2 regions of the Blastomonas sp. CCH9-A1 genome follow, and region 2 is predicted to be linked to the other one. Evidence: riboswitches for the same ligand, from Rfam matches in the RefSeq annotation. Region 2 holds a riboswitch; the other holds the start of a gene.
What was found. A riboswitch is a leader RNA that binds a small molecule or an ion and turns the genes downstream of it on or off. The one in region 2 is predicted to bind cobalamin.

Region 1: it holds a riboswitch for cobalamin, as region 2 does, so the genes downstream of both, AX725_RS13490 (TonB-dependent receptor plug domain-containing protein) here and AX725_RS19290 (TonB-dependent receptor plug domain-containing protein) in region 2, are expected to answer to the same signal.

Annotation. Positions count from the first base shown of each region.
Region 1 covers NZ_LSHM01000043.1:65,654-72,384, reverse strand. Annotated here, with positions in the region: gene acs (acetate--CoA ligase) at 1-757, shown strand, start outside; gene AX725_RS13500 (prepilin peptidase) at 754-1,557, opposite strand; gene AX725_RS13495 (thiolase family protein) at 1,665-2,861, shown strand; cobalamin riboswitch at 2,938-3,126, shown strand; gene AX725_RS13490 (TonB-dependent receptor plug domain-containing protein) at 3,278-5,170, shown strand; gene AX725_RS13485 (ABC transporter substrate-binding protein) at 5,278-6,210, shown strand; gene AX725_RS13480 (FecCD family ABC transporter permease) at 6,207-6,731, shown strand, end outside.
Region 2 covers NZ_LSHM01000071.1:42,340-49,070, reverse strand. Annotated here, with positions in the region: partial or broken gene AX725_RS20705 (S26 family signal peptidase) at 1-33, opposite strand, end outside; gene AX725_RS19310 (TrbI F-type domain-containing protein) at 20-607, opposite strand; gene AX725_RS19305 (lytic transglycosylase domain-containing protein) at 617-1,498, opposite strand; gene AX725_RS21730 (DUF7146 domain-containing protein) at 1,686-2,522, shown strand; gene AX725_RS21350 (hypothetical protein) at 2,433-2,834, opposite strand; cobalamin riboswitch at 2,947-3,189, shown strand; gene AX725_RS19295 (hypothetical protein) at 3,407-3,868, shown strand; cobalamin riboswitch at 3,926-4,168, shown strand; gene AX725_RS19290 (TonB-dependent receptor plug domain-containing protein) at 4,384-6,327, shown strand; gene AX725_RS19285 (ABC transporter substrate-binding protein) at 6,441-6,731, shown strand, end outside.

The sequences.
Region 1 (6,731 bases), on a different contig from region 2:
GTACCGGCGCACCGTGGGCAAGGACGCCATCCCGGTGATCGATACCTGGTGGCAGACCGAGACCGGCGGCATCATGATCACGACGCTGCCTTGCGCGCATGCGATGCGGCCGGGCAGCGCGGGCCTGCCGTTCTTCGGCATCCGGCCCGAACTGGTCGATGCCGATGGCAATATCCTGGACGGCGCGACAGAAGGGAATCTGTGCATCGCCGCCTCCTGGCCCGGCCAGGCGCGCACCGTCTATGGCGATCACGAGCGTTTCGTGCAGACCTATTTCAGCACCTATAAGGGCAAATATTTCACAGGCGATGGCTGCAAGCGCGATGAAGACGGTTATTACCGCATCACCGGCCGCGTGGACGATGTCATCAACGTCTCGGGCCATCGCATGGGCACGGCCGAGGTCGAAAGCGCGCTGGTGCTGCACCCGCGCGTTGCCGAAGCTGCTGTGGTCGGCTTTCCGCACGACATCAAGGGGCAGGGCATCTATTGCTATGTCACGCTGAACGTCGGCGAGGAGGCCGACGAAGCGCTGGCCGGGGAGCTGAAGGCACTGGTGCGCAAGGAGATCGGCCCGATCGCCACGCCCGACCATCTGCATTTCACGCCGGCGCTGCCCAAGACGCGCAGCGGCAAGATCATGCGGCGCATCCTGCGCAAGATCGCGGAGAACGAGTTCGGTTCGCTCGGCGATACCAGCACGCTTGCCGACCCTTCCGTGGTCGACGCGCTGATTGCCGGACGCGGTTCGGTCTAAGGGCCGAGCAGCGCCACCGGCCAGGCGGCAAGCGCCATCAGCGTGCCGAGCGGGAAGCGGGTGGCGGCGTCGAGATCATGGCCGCGCCGCTGCAGCACCAGCGCGACGGCAAGCCCGAGGCCGCTGGCGATCAGCAGCACGAGTGGCAGCGCCTGCCAGCCGAGCCACAGCCCGATTGCTCCGAGCAGCAGCGGATCACCGCCGCCTAGCCCCTCGCGCCCGCGCGTCAACCGATAGAGCAGCGCGATCAGCCAAAGCCCGACGAAACCCGCGCCTGCGCCGATCAGGCGGCTGCTCCAGTCGGGCGCGATGCCGCATGCTGCGCTCGCCAGTCCGCCCAGCGCCAGCGCAGCGGTGAGCGGCTGCGGCAGCCAGTACTGGCGCAGATCGAGCAGCGCGAGCGGCAGCAGCAGCCAGCCCAACGCGGCGATGGCCAGGCCCTGCGCCCCGGGATGCAGCGTCAGCGACACCGCACCAATCGCCGCGGCACCAAGCTCGATCGCCAGGCTTTGCCAGCCGATCCGTGCGCCGCATGCTGCACATTGTCCGCGCAGCAAAAGATAGGACAGGACGGGTACGAGCTGCCATGGCTTGAGCTGCGCACCGCAAGCATCGCATTGCGACCGCCCGGTCAGGATCGATCGCCCCGCGGACCAGCGCACCACCAGTGCGCCGATAAAGCTGCCGAAGATTGCGCCAAGGATTGCCGCTGCAAGGGGCGCGATCACCGGATGGTCGAGCAGCGGCGCATACATAACGAAATTGGCCCAATGCCGGGGATCGGCAGCGCCCTTGCGCATAGCGGCTCGCCCCGAGACAGGCCAAGCGCTTTGTACTCCAAGCCTCTTGCAATCGCGCTGGCCCTAGGGGAAGGCGCTTTCACCACATTCGAAAAGGGACTCATGCCATGACCGCATTTTCCGCCGCCGATCCCGTCGTCATCGTCTCCTATGCGCGCACGCCGATGGGCAGCTTCCAGGGTTCGCTCTCGGGCGCCAGCGCCACCGATCTCGGCGCGACTGCCGTCAAGGCGGCGGTCGAGCGGGCTGGGGTTTCGGGCGATGCGATCGAGCGCATCTATATGGGTTGCGTGCTGCCGGCTGGGCTAGGCCAGGCCCCGGCGCGCCAGGCCGCGCTCAAGGCCGGCCTGCCGCAATCGGTCGAGGCGACCACGGTCAACAAGATGTGCGGGAGCGGCATGCAGGCGACGATCATGGGGGCAGAGGCGCTGGCCTCGGGCTCGGTCGATCTGCTGGTGGCAGGTGGTATGGAGAGCATGACCAATGCGCCCTATCTGCTCACCAAGCATCGCGGCGGCGCGCGCATTGGCCATGACCGGGTGATGGATCACATGTTCCTTGACGGACTCGAGGACGCGTATGAACCCGGCCGCGCGATGGGCAGCTTTGCCGAGGAAACCGCAGGCGAATATCAGTTCACCCGCCAGGACCAGGACGATTATGCCATCGCCTCGCTGACCCGCGCACAGAAGGCGCAGAGCTCGGGCGGCTTCGACCGCGAGATCGTCCCCGTCGAGATCACCGGTCGCAAGGGCACCGAGACGATCGACAAGGACGAACAGCCGCTCAAGGGCGACGCGTCGAAGATCCCGAGCCTGAAGCCGGCGTTTGCCAAGGACGGCACGATCACCGCTGCCAATGCCTCGTCGATCTCCGACGGTGCAGCGGCGCTGGTTCTGACCCGCCAGAGCGTGGCCGACAGGCTGGGCCTCAAGCCCGTCGCGCGGATCGTGTCGCACGCCGCCCACGCGCACGCGCCGGCGCGCTTCACCACCGCGCCGGTCGATGCCAGCCGCAAGGCGCTGGAAAAGGCGGGCTGGAGCGTCGACGATGTCGACCTGTTCGAGGTCAACGAGGCGTTCGCCTGCGTGTCGATGATCGCGATGCGCGACCTCGGCATCCCGCACGACAAGATCAACGTGCATGGCGGCGCGACCGCACTTGGCCACCCGATCGGCGCGAGCGGTGCGCGAATCATCGCCACGCTGGTTTCCGCCCTGCAGACACATGGCGGCAAGCGCGGTCTCGCATCGCTCTGCATCGGCGGCGGCGAGGCGACGGCGGTTGCGGTCGAGCTGATCTGATCCCCTGAAGCCCGGCCTGTCAGCAGGGCAGGCCGGGGCTTTTGTAAGGCCGGATTGACAAGCCTGCCCAAATCCAGCAATTGCGCATCCAGATGGTTCCTCCCTTAGCCGGGGGGCGAAGAGGGAAGCCGGTGCAAATCCGGCGCTGTGCCCGCAACTGTCAGTCGGGAGCCGACGGCCACTATGTCACTGGGAGCGATCCCGGGAAGACGGCCCGAGGCGATGATCGACGAGCCAGGAGACCTGCCATCGCGTCGTTCATCCGGGGGCCGGGTCCAGCCTGTTCGGATGGGAAAGTTTTTTCCTTCGTAACGACATGCCACAGGCCATAGTCGCGTCCGGGAGCGATCCCGGCGGGCCTTAATGTCGTTCATCTGCCCTTCCGCTTCGGCGGCGGCTGGGGCTGAGGGAAAACCGTGTCCAAATTCATCCGCAGTTTCACCGTGTCCGCGCTTGCTCTGGCCGTGGCCACGCCGCTCCATGCGCAGTCTGCCACCGACGACCAGGACGACGATATCGTCGTCTCCGCCAGTCGCATCGTCCAGAAGCGGAGCGAGACCGGCCAGTCGATCACCGTGGTCGACAAGGCCGAGCTCGACCGCCGCCAGACCCAGGTGCTGAGCGACGTGCTGCAGACGCTGCCCGGCATCAGCGTTGCGCGCAACGGCGGCCCCGGCGGTACAACCAGCGTGTTCATCCGCGGCGGCGACAGCTCGCAGACTCTGGTGCTGGTCGATGGCGTGCGCATCAATGATCCGTCATCGCCCTCGGGCGCGTTCGATTTCAGCTCGATCCTGACCGGCAATATCGGGTCGGTCGAGGTGTTGCGTGGACCCAATTCGGTGATCTGGGGCAGCCAGGCGATCGGCGGCGTCATCAACATCACCACGATCGAGCCGAGCGAGGGGCTGCAGGCCAATGCGCGCGGCGAATATGGCTATCGCGACACCGGCCAACTGGTCGCCAGCGTGTCGGGCAAGACCGGAATCGTTTCGGGAAGTCTCGGCGGGAGCTATTTCCGCACCGATGGCATCAGCGCTTCGGATGAGCGCAATGGTGCCACCGAGAAGGACGGGTTCAAGAACCTGACGCTCAACGGCAAGCTGCGCGTCGCGTTCAGCGATGCGATCAGCCTCGATCTGCGCGGCTTCTATACCGATGGCGAGGCCGAATTCGATAACCCGCCTGCCGATACACTGCCCGTGACCGACAGCCGCCAGTTCGTCGGCTATGCCGGGCTGAACGTGGCGCTGTTCAACGGTCGTTTCCGCAACCGCATCGCCTATACCCGCACCGACATCAAGCGCGTGACCACCGATCCGACACCCGGATCGTTCAACCCCGCGCGCGCCAAGGGCACGCTCGACCGGTTCGAATATCAGGGCGTGGCCGACGTGGCCGATGCGCTGACGCTGGTGTTCGGCGTCGAGCACGAGCAGAGCGAGGCGAGCACCTTCTTCCCCTCGTTCAACACTGCGCCCGATGTCAGTGACGTGCACATGACCAGCTATTACGGCCAGGCCATCGTGCGACCGCTCAAGGGGCTGACCGTCACCGGCGGGGTGCGCGTCGACGACCAGCAGGTGTTCGGCAGCAAGACCAGCCTGGGCGGCAATATCGCCTATACGCCCAATGACGGCGATACCGTGATCCGCGCGACCTATGCCGAGGGTTTCCGCGCCCCGGCGCTCAGCGAGCAACTCGCCGCATTCGGCAATCCCGATCTGCGCCCCGAAACAGCGCGCAGCTATGATGCGGGGATCGAACAGTCGCTGATCGACGGCAAGCTCCGCGCGCAGGCGACCTGGTTCCGCCGCAATACCGAGGACCTTATCGTCTTTTCTTCGGCGACGTTCAGCCTCGAGAATATTGCGGCGGCGCGGGCGCAAGGCGTGGAGCTTGGCCTGTGGATGCAGCCGGTGCCCAATTTCACCGTGCAGGCACAGTACAGCCTGGTCGATACCGAGAACCGCTCGCGCGAAGCGGACTTTTCGGGCCGGGTCAATTTCGGAAACCGGCTCGCGCGGCGCGCCAAGGACAGCGCCTCGGTGCTTGTCGACTGGAAATCCCCCTGGGGGCCGGCGCTGGGCGCGACCTTCCTGATGGTCGGCGACACGTTCGACGATGTCGCCAACACCGTGCGGCTCGACAGCTATGTCCGCGTCGATCTGCGCGCTAGCTGGAGCATCTCGGACAATCTGGAAGTCTATGGCCGGGTCGAAAACCTGTTTGACGAGGCGTACCAGACCGCGTTCAATTATGGCGTGCCCGGACGTGCGGGCTATGCGGGGGTCAGGTTGAAGATGTGATGTCAAGGGTTCTCCCCCCTTTCTCCGTTTGTCCCGAGCGAAGTCGAGGGACGTGCGCGCATCGGTTGTGCAAGGTCCCTCGACACGCTCGGGACAAACGGTTGGGGGTGGGCGCTTTGTTGCTCGCCATGTGCAGCATCCTCACCGCCTGCTCGCTGGGCAAGGCCGCGACACCCGCACCACTCGAACCTCCGGTTCGGGCGATGCGGGTCGTGAGCCTCGATTATTGCGCGGATCAATATGTGCTGAAACTTCTCGGACGGGAGCGCATTCTCGCGCTCTCGCCCGATGCCACGCGCGATTTCTCGTATATGCGCGAGACGGCAAAAGGCATGCCCAAGGTTGCCCCGCGCGCCGAGGACGTGCTGGTGCTCAAGCCCGATCTGGTCGTGCGCAGCTATGGTGGCGGTGCGGACGCGGGTGCGTTCTTCGCGCGCGCCGGGGTGCCGGTGTTGCAGCTGGGCTATGCCGAGGATTTGGCGGGCGTGCGGCGCGTGCTGATCGAGACCGCCGGACAGCTGGGCGAGCGGGCGCGGGGCGAGCGGATCGCCCGCGAGATGGATGCGCGGGTGGCTGCACTTAGACACCCATATCCGTTTGTCCCGAGCGAAGTCGAGGGACGTGATCGCCCAGGGTTGCGCGCAGGTCCCTCGACTTCGCTCGGGAACGCGGAGAGGATGAATAAAAAAGGCGGCCCAACCCTGCTCTATGCCACCCCCGGCGGGGTCACCACCGGACCCGGATCGCTGATCCATGAACTCATCGAACTCGCCGGATACCGCAATTTCCAGACCGAGCCCGGCTGGCAACCGCTGCCGCTCGAGCGGCTGGCCTATGAAAAGCCTGATCGCGTCGCGGTCGCCTGGTTCGGACGGCGCGACTACAATCCCGATCAGTGGAGTGCGGCACGGCATCCGTTGATGCGCACGGCGAGCGAACATCCAATCATCGGGCTTGAAGGCGCATGGACCGCGTGCGGCGGCTGGTTCGTGCTCGACGCCGCCGAGGCGATGGCGCGGGCCAGAGGCGCACAGCTATGACCCGCACACGCTGGCTGATCCCAGGACTGGTCGTCGGGATCGTGATCGCGCTGGTCGCGGCCTGTCTGCTTGGATCTGTCCCGCTGCCGCCCGCGCGCATGGCGGCGGCTTTGCTGGGCATGGGCGAGCCGGGCGACATGCTCGTCGTGTGGCAGGTACGGCTGCCGCGGGCGCTCGCGGCGCTGGTCGCAGGCGGCGCATTGGGGCTGAGCGGCGCGGCGCTGCAAGGCCTGCTCCGCAATCCGCTGGCAGAGCCCGGCGTGCTCGGCGTTTCCGCGATGGCGGCGCTGTTTGCGACCGTGGCGCTGTTTTACGGGCTTGCAGCCCTCATGCCGTTCGCGCTGCCGCTGGCGGCGATTGCCGGCGCGCTGGCGGCGACCGCGATCATCGCCTGGGCGGCGCCGCGTACCCGGTCGGTGGTGACGCTGATTCTGGTCGGGGTCGGCATTTCCAGCTTCTCGGGGGCGATCATGTCGCTGCTGATGAACCTTGCTCCCAACCCGTTCACGCTGGCCGATATG
Region 2 (6,731 bases):
AGCCGAACGAGGGAGCGGATCAGGGTTTGCCATCGCGCTGACGCCCCTGATTGGCAGCCATGAAGGCCTGCATCTCTTGTTCAACGCGGGCCGCCTGACCCTGGGGAGCGGCGCCAAGCGCTTGGGCGGGTTGGGGACGCGGAACCTTTGCGTAAACGGCAGTCTTCACGCTCTGCGTGACGTCGGGAACCTCGCCGCCCACGATCGCCTCATGAACGAGCACGACTTTCCCGGACTTCGACAGGCCAGATACAGTCTCATCAAGCGCTGCCATGAAGACAGCGGTCTGCCGCGCAGCAGTCTGCTCGTCGGCATTCGAGCGTGCCTGTGCCTGGAGATAATCCCCGATGATGCCCTGCAGCTGAAGCTGGACGAATTCCTGCTGCCCTGCCCCCTGTGCGGCAACACTCTTGGTCACCCAGGCCCCCCAGACAAAGGTCGCCGCAGCGCCCGCGAACAGGAGGATTTCACGAGCCGACAGCGCGGCAAAGCGACTGCGACGTCTGACCTGTGAGGCCTTTGCCGAAGCGGGTGGCTGCGCTGGCAGCTCAACTACCTCAAGGGCGCGCCAGTCATCCTGGCAATCAGCGTGTACTATGCTTGGCACGTCGGTTTCTCAGTGTTCTGGGACGTCTGATCGTCCATCGAATGAGGCAAGCATTACCCTGCGAAACGGATTGGGCGCGGGAAGTGCTGCCGAAGTCAGCGACACGCCGCCGGTCGAATTCGGAATGCCAATTGAGCCCATGATCGTACGCACATAGTTGCGGGTCTCACGAAACGGCGGGATACCGCCAAATTGGTCCACGCGTCCCGGGCCTGCATTATAGGCAGCCAGTGCAAGCTCCCATGTCCCGAAGCGATCCAACTGCTCGCGCAGATACCGCGCGCCGCCGACAAGGTTTTGCCGCACATCCCAAGGGTCGGTGACACGCAGATATTGGGCCGTACCGGGCATAAGCTGAGCCATGCCCATCGCACCGGCACTGCTTCGGGCGAAGGGACGATATCTGCTTTCCTGCGCCAGCAAGGCGTCAAATAGAACAACGGGCACGCCGGCATCGCAAGCGACGTCGACGATCAGGTTGAAATAGGCGGTCCGGCGAGCCTGAGCATCGCCGCTGATACCATATCGCGGGAAGAAGCTGCGGGACTGGCAGAGTGGGTCATCCTGCGAAGGGCGGAATGGTGAAGAAGCAGGGCTCATGAATGATGCACCTGCCCGCATCCACGAAGGAACAGCGGGACGCGCGGCATAGGGATTGATCGTGAAGCTGTGAGGGACCAACTCAAAGTCGCCGTGCAACTCTGGTGAAAACGCATCCACTGGAGCCGGAGGCACTTCCACTGATTGCTCGAGATCGACCGCCCCGCGCAACTGTGGGCGGAGCACAGCAAAATCCGGTTTTGCCTCTGGCACAAACACGTCGAGCATGGCTTCGCGCGCCGATGATGGCGTCGGCGTCAAAGCGACCAGCAAAAATAGAAGATTTTTCATGACCACACCTTTCGGCGTGGTTCGGATATCGCCCCACTTTTCTAAATGAACAGGCGGCGCATGGCAATCGCCCAGAATCTGGCATCGCACAGACGAAAGCGGCGTTGGCCATCGCGAGCCGTGCCGGAGAAGGTCGGGTCGATCCAGAGGGGAAAGATGGTGAGGCTGAGCTGAGAGGAGCGAGTTTATGCTAGTTGCGCTCAAACCCACCCAGGAGACCATCGACATCGTTGCTGCGCTGAAGGGCCGTTGGCACGGTTCCTACGCGATGTGCATCTGCCCTGCGCATGCAGACCGAACGCCGTCACTTTCAGTCCGGCAGGGCGAGCGGGGTATTCTGGTCCACTGTTTTGCGGGATGCCGCAGCGAGGATGTCCTGCGCGAAATCGGTCGGACCAAACCGATCCTGAATTCCTCTGCCCCAAGCTATCAGCCAGAACGAACTGCGCCAAACGTCAGAAGGATATGGGATCAGGCCACGGAGATCCGCGGAACGCTCGGTGAAGTCTACCTTCGGTCGCGGCGGCTGCCAATCGACCTCCCCGACTTACGCTTCCATCCGCGGTGCCCATTCGGCCGCAAGCCTAAGACCACCTTCCGGCCCGCGATACTGGTCGGTGTCAGAACCGGGCACCGGATGACGGCCATCCAGCGGATCAGGCTGACCAACGACGGAACATGGCATGATGGCAAATTCATGCTCGGAAAGCCTGAACGGGGCGCGTGGGCACCGCAGTTCGAGGGCGACGTGCTCGCCATTGCTGAGGGCATGGAGGATGCGGCGAGCTATACTCAGATCAAAGGAGTCCCTTGCTGGGCAGCACTCGGGAATAAGCGTCTCGCGCTAATCAACGTTCCGGACCAAGTTGGCACCCTTTACATCGCCGCGGACAACGATGGTCCAGGCCGATACGCTGCAATGGCGGCAGTTGGATCACATAACATACCAGAAAGGCAGCTCTTGCGTGATCCGCCGCCAAGGCCTTTCCACGATTGGGCAGAAGCTCAGAGCCATATCCGTTAAATGAACATCAGGCTGAGTGTCGGCGATGAAGATCGGGCGCGAGGCACCGACAAACGCTGTAAGCTGTTGAACGAGCCATTCGGAAACATACCGCAAACTTGCCGGTCGAATTTCAGCATCGATATGCAGTTCCGACTTCCGCCGTCGAAGTTCATAGGCCACACCATCATAGAAAACGGATCGGTCCATTGAGGAACCCGTTTCAAGCAGTGCAGCGAAACTACGCAGACCGATTACTTGCATCTTTCCCACTACAAAGCTTGCGGGATTATCAATCGCGTCAATTCGATTTATGGCGAACCATTTGCCCATGAAATCTCGGATTTTCGGTGATGGGGCCAAAGGAAAACGCTATCACTTCAAGACACAGCTTGGTTTTATCCTGTATGTCAATTATACTGCCGCTGACTTCGGTTAAAATCCGTTGTCAACAGATCGCGCCGGTGCCCGAGAGGGTTTAATTCGGGAACACGGTGAGGAGCGGCTTTTGCTGATCCGAGTCCGAGGCTGTCCCTGCAACTGTAAGCGGCGAGCGCGATGCACATCGCTTCCACCTTCGGGCGGGAGCAGCCACTGGGCCGGACGCTAAGTCATGCGGGGCCTGGGAAGGCCGTGCATCAAGCTGTGACCCGCGAGCCAGGAGACCTGCCGGCGCTTGGTCGCTCTTGCTGCGGTCCAGGGGATGGCCATGGCACGGTAAACCTCCGTCTGAGCGACGAATCGATGTGACTGGGTCTTTCAGCGGCCCCGGCGCTGCGGGCGCGCGCCAGGAGAAAGCTGCTGACCACCTCACGTGGCGACTTGGTCTTGGTTCGTGGCGTCCGGACCGGAGACACCTGCAATGCAAATGTCATATAGTGCCTGACGTTATGGCAATCCGCCGCTTGGTCACCCTCAAGAAAGACAATGACCATTTGGTCGTAGAGGTAGACCTCGATGGGCCGATGCCGATTGGCCTTGTGGTCCATAAGGGCGAGCGCGACGCTACCATGCGGCTACTCATGGCGAAGAGTGGCAGCGCAATCGACAAACCCGGAAGAGTTTGCAGATTTCAACCCGATCAGTTGGGCTCTGCTGAAATGCTTGTCGATGAGCTTCGCGACAGGCTCCGCCGGATCGCTTCGAAACCCCTTAGTCTCAAGCAGATTGAGAAGCTGTTGTCGCTCACCCCCGCCGAACGCAACCGGTGGTCGAAAGATGGCCGACTGCAAATTTCCGGGACATCCAAAATACGCCGAGGGGACAACCTCATTTCGCTCGCGACCTATAATGTGGATGCGGTGGAACGGTTGCTTGAAAATCCTGCCATCGTTGAGGCTTGGCGTCGTTCCGATGCCAGTCGTTAAGGGATTGGCTTTCGGGCGACTTTCGACTAGTGGATCAACGTCAACGGTTTAAGACCGTTGTCAACAGATCGCGCCGGTGCCCGAGAGGGCTTAATTCGGGAACACGGTGAGGAGCGGCCTTGGCTGATCCGAATCCGAGGCTGTCCCTGCAACTGTAAGCGGCGAGCGCGATGCACATCGCTTCCACCTTCGGGCGGAAGCAGCCACTGGGCCTTACGCTTGTCCAAGCGCGGCCTGGGAAGGCCGTGCATCAAGCTATGACCCGCGAGCCAGGAGACCTGCCGGCGTTTGGTCGCTCTTGCTGCGGTCCAGGGGATGGCCATGGCACGGTAACCTCCGTCTGAGCGACGAACCATTGCGGCTGGGGCCGCAGGGTTAGTCCTGCGCGGGTGAATTGTGCCCACTCGCGTTGGCCTGGCCGACCGTTCGTGCGCTCTCCCGACTCGCCTTGGGAGTTGATGGATCCGGTTGCCCCTTTTCGTCGCGCAGTTGCTCGGCACCAAGGGGGTATCCCGATGAAGAAACCTGTTCTCGTATCCACGTTTGCGCTGGCGCTAGCCAGCTGCCCGGCCTTCGCGCAGTCGAACCCGGGACAGCCTACAACCAATGACAGCGGAGAAACCATTGTCGTGACGGCGTCACGGTCCGGTGAGGCCGTGGCCGTAAACAAGCTCGGTGCGTCGGTGACGGTACTGGACAGCGAAGCGTTGGAGCAGCGCCAGACCCGGATTGTTTCGGACATTCTGCGCGATGTGCCGGGCGTTGCCGTGAGCCGCACCGGCGCTGCTGGCGGCCTCACCCAGCTCCGGCTTCGCGGCTCCGAGGGCAACCACGTCCTCGTTCTGATTGACGGTATAGAAGCTTCGGACCCGTATTTTGGCGAGTTCGATTTCGCCACTCTCATTGCCGATCCCGAAGCCCGCGTTGAAGTCCTGCGAGGGCAGCAGTCCTCGCTTTACGGTTCGGACGCGATCGGCGGCGTTATCCAGTATCTGACATTGACCGGGAAGGAGGCTCCGGGGGTCAGCTTGCGCGCAGAGGGCGGCAGCTTCAACACCTTCACCGGAAGCGCGCGTGCTGGCGGAGTGTCTGGCGATCTCGATTATGCTGTGTCTGGCGCTTACTATCACACCGGCGGCTATCCCACGGCACGAAATGGCAGCAGGGATGTCGGCTCCGACATCGCAGGCCTTTCGGCCAAGCTCATCTGGTCGCCGTCCGAAACCTTCAAACTGACCGGCGTTGCCCGCTACAGCTTCACGGAAGCCGATACCAACAACAGCGAGAACAATCCGGCGAGCCCGCTATTCGGATTCACCGTCGACAGCCCCGGCGTGTTCTTCAGAAACAAGGCCTTCTATGGTCTTGTGAGAGCTGAACTGATCGGGCTCGACGGCCGCTGGACGAACGCAGTGACAGGGCAAGTCGCGTTGAGCGAGCGCAAGGGCTTCGACGCTGCGGGCTTCGATTACGGCAACAAGGGTAACCGCTACAAAGGCTCGTTCGAATCGAGCCTGCGGCTGGGCACCGACGCCATCCGGCATCGCCTGACCGCCGCAATCGACGTCGAGCGCGAAGAATTCCAGAACACCACACCGTCATCCTTCGCGTTTCAGGGAAAAAGATCGACCGACAATGTCGGGATTGTCGGGCAGTATGAACTGCTGATCAACGACGCATTCTCTTTTGGTGCATCGATCCGCCATGACGAAAATGATCGCTTTGATGACCCCACAACTTGGCGGGTTCAAGGCAGTTATTCGCTCCCGACTGGTACCCGTGTTCGCGGTGCCTATGGAACGGGGGTCAAGAATCCGGGCTATTTCGAGCTCTATGGATTTTCCGATGGCCGCTATATTGGCAACCCTAACCTGAGGCCCGAGAAGTCGGAAGGGTGGGAAGCCGGCATCGAGCAAAGCTTCAGCGATGGCAAGGCCACCATAAGCGCGACCTATTTCGATAGCCGCCTGAAGGACGAAATTTTCACGACCTTCCCCGCTCCGACCTTCATAGCGACGCCATCAAACCGTGCAACTTTGTCGAAACAGCATGGCATTGAGGTGGCCCTTGCCGCCCGTCCAATTCCCCAGATCAGGCTGGACGCCGCCTACACATGGCTTCATGCGCGAGAAAACGGCACAGTCGAGGTGCGTCGCCCCAAGCATATCGGCAGTTTCAACGCGACAGTGTTCAGCAAGGATGAGCGCTTTTCGGGTACGTTGACAGTGCGCTACAACGGGCGTCAGACCGATGTCGCGTTTACAAATCCAAGCTTCATTCCGGTGCGCGTGTCCCTGAGGGAATATGTACTGGTTAACCTGAATGCCGAATACAAGTTGCGCCCCAACATTTCGTTGTTTGCGCGCGTAGAAAACCTCATCAACGAGCAATACGAAGAGGTGTTCAGTTTCGCCACTCCGGGCCGCGCAGGCTATGGTGGCGTTCGCGTCCGCTTCTGATGTTCCGCAAGGCGCTCTGCCTCCTTTGGATGATCTCCGTGCTTCCGGCTCTGGCCGGTTGCACGGAGCCGTCTGGTAGTCGCAGCCAGGCGGCAGCAAAGCCAGTCCATGTCATGTCGATGAACCAGTGCACGGATCAGCTTGTCCTGGCATTGCTGCCACCTGAGCGGATCGCGTCGGTCACTTGGCTGTCGCGCGATCCCGACGGCTCCCTCATGTTCCGCGAGGCTGCGCGTGTCGACATCAACCATGGAATGTCGGAGGAGGTCCTGCGCCAGAAGCCGGACCTGGTTATTGCCGGGGCATTTACGACGCCGGCAACACGCGGACTGCTTAAGCGATTAGGGTTTCCAATGATCGAGGTCGATCATGCGGAAACCTACGAAGATATCCGCAAGATAACC